DNA from 2 places in the Enterobacter bugandensis genome. Region 1 is predicted to be linked to the other one. Evidence: predicted binding sites of a transcription regulator. Region 1 holds the regulator's gene; the other holds the start of a gene.
What was found. The regulator Fur, encoded in region 1, represses iron uptake genes when iron is present. The targets are predictions, from matches to a motif close to ATAATAATGAGAACNACTATCAA.
Positions count from the first base shown of each region.

Region 2: DG357_RS16375 (Nramp family divalent metal transporter) is a predicted target of Fur. The motif match lies at 1,654-1,676, and genes of this name have one in related genera.

Region 1 is NZ_LT992502.1:1,356,516-1,359,935, forward strand. It holds gene chiP (chitoporin ChiP) at 137-1,534, shown strand; gene chiQ (ChiQ/YbfN family lipoprotein) at 1,582-1,908, shown strand; gene fur (ferric iron uptake transcriptional regulator) at 2,000-2,446, opposite strand; gene fldA (flavodoxin FldA) at 2,734-3,264, opposite strand; gene ybfE (LexA regulated protein) at 3,420-3,420, opposite strand, start outside.
Region 2 is NZ_LT992502.1:3,398,202-3,401,621, forward strand. It holds gene DG357_RS16370 (DUF2502 domain-containing protein) at 1-341, shown strand, start outside; gene DG357_RS16375 (Nramp family divalent metal transporter) at 374-1,612, opposite strand; gene DG357_RS16380 (NupC/NupG family nucleoside CNT transporter) at 1,959-3,146, shown strand; gene DG357_RS16385 (sensor domain-containing phosphodiesterase) at 3,190-3,420, opposite strand, start outside.

The sequences.
Region 1 (3,420 bases):
GCATTGATAATTCGCGTCGCGAAAAATAACCTAAAGACGGTAGTTAATTCGAGGGTATTTATAACTACCCCTGGCCTTTTGGTCTTTTATATTTTCGCCGTTTAAGGCGTTTTAATTCGTCAAAGAGGAATAATCTATGCGTACGTTCAGTGGCAAACGTAGTGCGCTGGCGCTGGCTATTGCCGGTGTGACAGCAATGTCGGGCCTGGTGGTGACACCAGAGGCAAAAGCAGCAGGTTTCATCGAAGATTCTACCCTCACTGGCGGTATTTATTACTGGCAGCGCGAACGTGACCGTAAAGATGTCACAGAAGATAAATACAAAACCAACCTCTCTCACTCTACCTGGAACGCCAACCTGGACTTCCAGTCAGGCTACGCCGCCGATATGTTCGGTCTGGATATTGCCGCGTTTACGGCGATTGAAATGGCTGAAAATGGCGACAGCGGCCACCCGAACGAAATTGCCTTCTCCTCCAGTAATAAAGCCTATGACGAAGACTGGTCAGGGGATAAAAGCGGTATCAGCCTTTATAAGGCCGCAGCGAAATTCAAATACGGCCCGGTATGGGCGCGTGGGGGCTATATTCAGCCAACCGGCCAGACGCTGTTAGCGCCGCACTGGAGCTTTATGCCTGGTACCTATCAGGGGGCAGAAGCCGGGGCTAATTTTGACTACGGTGATGCAGGTGCGTTGAGCTTCTCCTATATGTGGACCAACGAGTACAAAGCGCCGTGGCACATTGAGATGGACAAGTTCTACCAGAACGATAAGAAAACCAAAGTCGATTACCTCCACTCGCTGGGCGCGAAGTACGATTTCAAAAACGATCTGGTTCTGGAAGCCGCATTTGGTCAGGCGGAAGGCTATATCGATCAGTATTTTGCTAAAGCCAGCTACAAATTTGATATCGCCGGTAGTCCGCTGAGCACTAGCTACCAGTTCTACGGTACGCGCGATAAGGTCAGCGATGGCAGCGTAAACGACATTTATAACGGCACCGCGTGGCTGCAGGCGTTAACCTTCGGCTATAAGGTCGGTCAGGTTGATTTGCGTCTGGAAGGCACATGGGTGAAGGCTGAAGGGCAGCAGGGCTACTTCCTGCAGCGTATGACGCCGACCTATGCCTCATCCAACGGTCGTCTGGATATCTGGTGGGATAACCGCTCAGACTTCAACGCCGACGGCGAGAAAGCGGTCTTCTTCGGCGCCATGTATGACCTGAAAAACTGGAACCTGCCGGGCTGGGCGGTGGGCGCTTCTTACGCTTACGCCTGGGATGCAAAACCAGCAGACATGGCGACGCCGGATGCGTACTACGATCCAAACTATCGCCTGAAAGAGTCCTCCTACAGCCTGGATGCTATCTACACCCTGCAGGATGGCCGCGCGAAAGGCACGATGTTCAAGCTGCACTTTACGCAGTATGACAACCACTCCGATATCCCAAGCTATGCGGGCGGTTACGGCAACATCTTCCAGGATGAACGTGACGTCAAATTCATGGTTATCGCCCCATTCACCATCTTCTGATGAGCACACCGGCGGGCTGAGTCCCGCCGGTCTGGAGACTGCATATGATGAAAAAAATCGTAATCGTCGCGCTGATGGCATCAGGGCTGGTGGCGTGTGTTCAGACTCAGGCGCCGAAAGAGGACGCCCGTCTGAAGGAGGCGTATAGCGCCTGTATTAATACCGCGGAAGGATCGCCTGAGAAAATTGAAGCCTGCCAGAGCGTGCTAAATGTGTTAAAGAAAGAGAAAGCGCATGAGGCGTTCGCGACGCAGGAGAATGTTCGCGTGATGGATTATCAGGCCTGCATTCAGGCACGTAAAACCGGTAACGATCAGGAAGTGGCGAAGCGTTGCGATAAAATCTGGAACGAGATACGCAATAACAACAAATAAGTTGCTCTACGCCCGGTGCACTTTGCTTACCGGGCTTTTTTCAGGCAAAAAAAAGCCAACCTTACGGCTGGCTCAGAGTATGAACGCTAACTTATTTTGTGTCGTGAGCGTGTTCATTCTCGCGGCAATCCCCTTCAGCGCAGTGACCGTAAAGGTACAGGCTGTGGTTGGTCAGGCGAATGCCATGACGAGCTGCGATTTCACGCTGACGCGCTTCGATGGAATCATCGCTAAATTCAATGACCTTGCCGCAATCGAGGCAGATCAGGTGATCGTGGTGATGCTGCTGGGTCAGTTCGAATACAGATTTACCGCCTTCGAAATTATGACGGGTAACAATGCCCGCGTCATCAAACTGGTTCAGCACGCGATATACGGTGGCCAGCCCAATCTCTTCACCCATGTCGATAAGACGTTTATAAAGGTCTTCCGCACTGACATGGTGATTGTCTGGACCCTGAAGCACTTCCAGGATTTTTAACCGAGGAAGCGTTACTTTCAGGCCAGCCTTCTTTAATGCGGTGTTGTTGTCAGTCATGCGGAATCTGTCCTGTTGCTAAACGATTCACTTCTCTGGGAAGTGACAGAAAATGCACCTGGGATAATGCGTCTCATTATAGAACTGCCATGCCTAAATGAAAACTGCAAGTCTCAGGCAAAGTATGCTTATAAAAACGTGGTATCACCTACAAACTTGCTCAAAGGAAACCACATTTTGCCAGGGAGACATTGTACAGGTCTGGGCGAAAAAGTTAAAAGTTTGTAGCAATTAATTTAATCGGTTTTACCTGGAAAAGGGCGCAACCCGCGTTGCGCCGTAAAAAATCAGGCGTTGAGAATATCGTCCAGATGCAGTTCTTCGCGGATCTGCTTAACCCACTTCTCTACACGCTCTGCGGTCAGTTCTGGCTGACGGTCTTCGTCAATGGCAAGTCCGACAAAATGATCGTCATCGGCCAGGCCTTTAGAGGCTTCGAAGTGGTAACCGGCAGTCGGCCAGTGGCCCACAATAACCGCGCCATTAGGCTCAATGATGTCGCGAATCGTCCCCAGCGCATCACAGAAGTACTCGGCGTAATCTTCCTGATCGCCACAACCGAACAGGGCAACCAGCTTGCCGTTGAAGTCCACCTCTTCCAGCGTCGGGAAGAAATCGTCCCAGTCGCACTGGGCTTCACCATAGTACCAGGTTGGAATACCCAGCAGCAGAATGTCATAGCCCTCGAGATCTTCTTTGCTGCTCTTGGCGATGTCATGCACATCAGCAACGTCTTTACCGAGCTGTTTCTGAATGTTTTTTGCGATATTTTCGGTATTGCCGGTATCACTGCCGAAGAAAATGCCGATGATTGCCATGAGTAAAATAACCTCTTGAAACTTAATGGTATGGTGGCGCAATTCGGCCACGGATAAGGGCAATAATAGCAGAACTGGCAACCCTGCGGAAACCGCTATCGCGCAGGACTGCACTCTGTGCTACATGAAAAGGGCGATAAAGGGGTTTTTCAGACT
Region 2 (3,420 bases), 2.0 Mb from region 1:
CACTGATTCTTGCAGCGGTATTACTGGCTTCTGCCCCGCTGGTCGCCACTGCTGGCGAAATCACCCTGTTGCCATCAGTAAAATTACAAATTGGCGATCGTGACGACTACGGCAGATACTGGGACGGTGGCTACTGGCGCGACCGTGATTACTGGCACCGTCATTATGAATGGCGGGGTGACCGCTGGCGCAGGCACGATAACGGCCTGCATCGCGGCTGGTATAAAAACAACGCCTATGAGCGCGGCTACCGCGAAGGCTGGAAAGATCGTGACGACCGCCGCGGCGGCTGGGGTCACGGCGGAAAAGGACGCGGTGGTCACGGTCACGGTCATCATTAATGCAAAAAGGAGCCTCCCGGCTCCTTTTTCTTTTATAGCCCCAGCGCGGTGCCAATCAACAGCCACAGGTTTAGCGCTACGACGACCACCACGATGGCCCACCCGGCCCGTTTCACCAGCGTCGTATTAACCAGTTCGCCCATCAGAGTTTTATTGCTGGTGAAAATCAGCAGCGGCACCAGCGCCAGCGCAATACCAAAGCTCAGCAGCACCTGGCTCATCACCAGAATTCGCGTTGGATCGAGCCCCATCAGAATCACGATAAACGACGGAAGCATGGTGATAAAACGACGCACCCACAATGGAATATGGAAGCGAACAAATCCCTGCATCACCACCTGCCCTGCCAGCGTCCCCACCACCGTGGAGGAGAGACCGGCGGCAACCAGGCTCAGACCAAATATCGTGGCAGCAGCATGGCTCAGTAACGGCTCAAGCGTGAGGTAAGCCTGGTCGAGATCGGCGACACCAGTATGACCGTTAAAGTGGAAAGCGGCGGCTGCGGTGGCCATCATCGCCAGATTCACAAAACCCGCGATGGTCATGGCGATTGCCACATCCCATTTGGTTGCCGAGTAGCGTTCTTTACGCGTCCCGCCGTGCAGATGCTGGGTCAAAGAGGAGTGCAAATAAATGACATGCGGCATAATGGTCGCCCCAAGTACCCCGGCGGCCAGGAAAACCGCTTCCGAGGTTGGCAGGCTTGGGATCACCATGCCTTTCGCGAGCTGCGCCAGATTCGGCTGTGAGAAAATCAGCTCGACGATGTACGCCGCAGCAACAAACAGCAGCAGGCCACCAATGACCTTCTCCAGCGGTTTTTGACCCCGACGTTGCAGCATCAGGATCAGGAATGTGGCAATCCCGGTCAGCACCGCCCCCTGTAACAGCGACACGCCCAGAATCAGCTTAAAGCCGATCGCTGCCCCGATAAATTCAGCGAGATCGGTTGCCATGGCGATAATTTCCGCCTGAACCCAGTAGAGCCACACCGCCGGACGGGGATAATGGTCGCGAATTTGCTCCGCCAGGTTTTTACCCGTGGCAATCCCCAGTTTTGCAGAGAGCATCTGAATCAGCATCGCCATCAGGTTTGCCCAGACGACCACCCACAGCAGCTTATAGCCGAAACTGGCCCCGGCCTGAATATTGGTCGCAAAATTACCCGGATCGATATAGCCGATGGCAGCAATAAAAGCAGGTCCCATTAATGCGAACCGCAACTTGCGCGCGGCTCTACCACTGCTACCCTCTACGCGACTGTTTGTCATTATCTGCCTCTGGAAATATAGCCTTTGCTATGTTTAATGCTATCAAAATGAGAATGATTATCAAGATCATTTAGAGAGTTTAAAATGATTTCTCTGATAGCTAAGAACAATAGATGGGCAGGTGGTGCGACATCACAGAATGTGAAAATGCGCGGTCATTTGTGAAGCGTAGCACACAAACTTAACTTTTCACTCATTTACCTAACATAACAAAAATGTATTGTGGATCACTAATTTTGAGACTCGTCACAGGATGTAACTATAGTGTGTCCCTGATCTCGTTTTCTTTTCGGTTGTTACATAGAATGTGCACGAAAATTAAACCTGCCTCATATTTGGAGCAAATATGGACCGCGTCCTTCATTTTGTCCTGGCACTTGTTGTCGTTACTGCACTCGCATTGCTGGTCAGCACAGACCGCAAAAAAATTCGTATTCGTTATGTTGTCCAGCTGCTGGTCATTGAAGTTTTACTTGCGTGGTTCTTCCTGAACTCCAACGTAGGCCTCGGCTTCGTGAAAGGCTTCTCCGAAATGTTCGAAAAACTGCTCGGATTCGCCAACGAAGGGACAAACTTTGTCTTCGGTAAAATGAACGACGAAGGTCTGGCATTCTTCTTCCTGAAGGTACTGTGCCCAATCGTCTTCATCTCCGCGCTGATCGGTATTCTGCAGCACATCCGCGTTCTGCCGTTCGTTATTCGTGGCATTGGTTTCCTGTTATCCAAAGTAAACGGCATGGGCAAGCTGGAATCTTTCAACGCCGTAAGTTCCCTGATCCTCGGTCAGTCTGAGAACTTCATCGCGTATAAAGATATCCTCGGCAAAATGTCTCGTAACCGCATGTACACCATGGCGGCAACCGCGATGTCTACCGTTTCCATGTCTATCGTGGGCGCGTACATGACCATGCTGGAGCCAAAATATGTGGTTGCAGCGCTGGTTCTGAATATGTTCAGCACCTTTATCGTTCTGTCGCTGATCAACCCGTATCGTGTTGACGCCAGCGAAGAGAACATCCAGATGTCTAACCTGCACGAAGGTCAGAGCTTCTTCGAAATGCTGGGTGAGTACATCCTGGCCGGTTTCAAAGTGGCGATTATTGTTGCCGCGATGCTGATCGGCTTTATCGCCCTGATCTCCGCACTGAACGCCCTGTTCGCCGCTGTGCTGGGCATCTCCTTCCAGGGCATCCTGGGCTACATCTTCTACCCTGTCGCATGGGTGATGGGTGTTCCAGCTCACGAAGCGCTGCAGGTGGGAAGTATCATGGCGACCAAACTGGTTTCTAACGAATTCGTTGCGATGATGGATCTGCAGAAAATCGCCAGCACGCTCTCTCCACGTGCGGAAGGCATTCTGTCCGTATTCCTGGTCTCCTTCGCGAACTTCTCGTCCATCGGTATTATCGCCGGTGCGATTAAAGGCCTGAACGAAGAACAGGGTAACGTGGTTTCTCGCTTTGGCCTGAAACTGGTTTACGGCTCCACCCTGGTGAGCGTCCTGTCTGCTTCTATCGCTGCGCTGGTTCTGTAACGTTTACCGTAAAAAAAAACCGGGAGACTTGCTCCCGGTTTTTTTATGCCCGCAATTCTTCCAGCGGTTTGGGTTTGCCTATCAGGTAGCCCTGGAGATAGTCCACGCCGAAGCGTAGCAGCATCTCCCGCTGCGCTGGCGTCTCAACATATTCGGCCACCACGCACAGTGATTTCGTCTTCGCCAGATTACATATTGACTGGACGATCATTGCGTCCATATCATCAGTACAAATATCTTTCACGAAACAGCCGTCAATTTTAATGATGTCTGC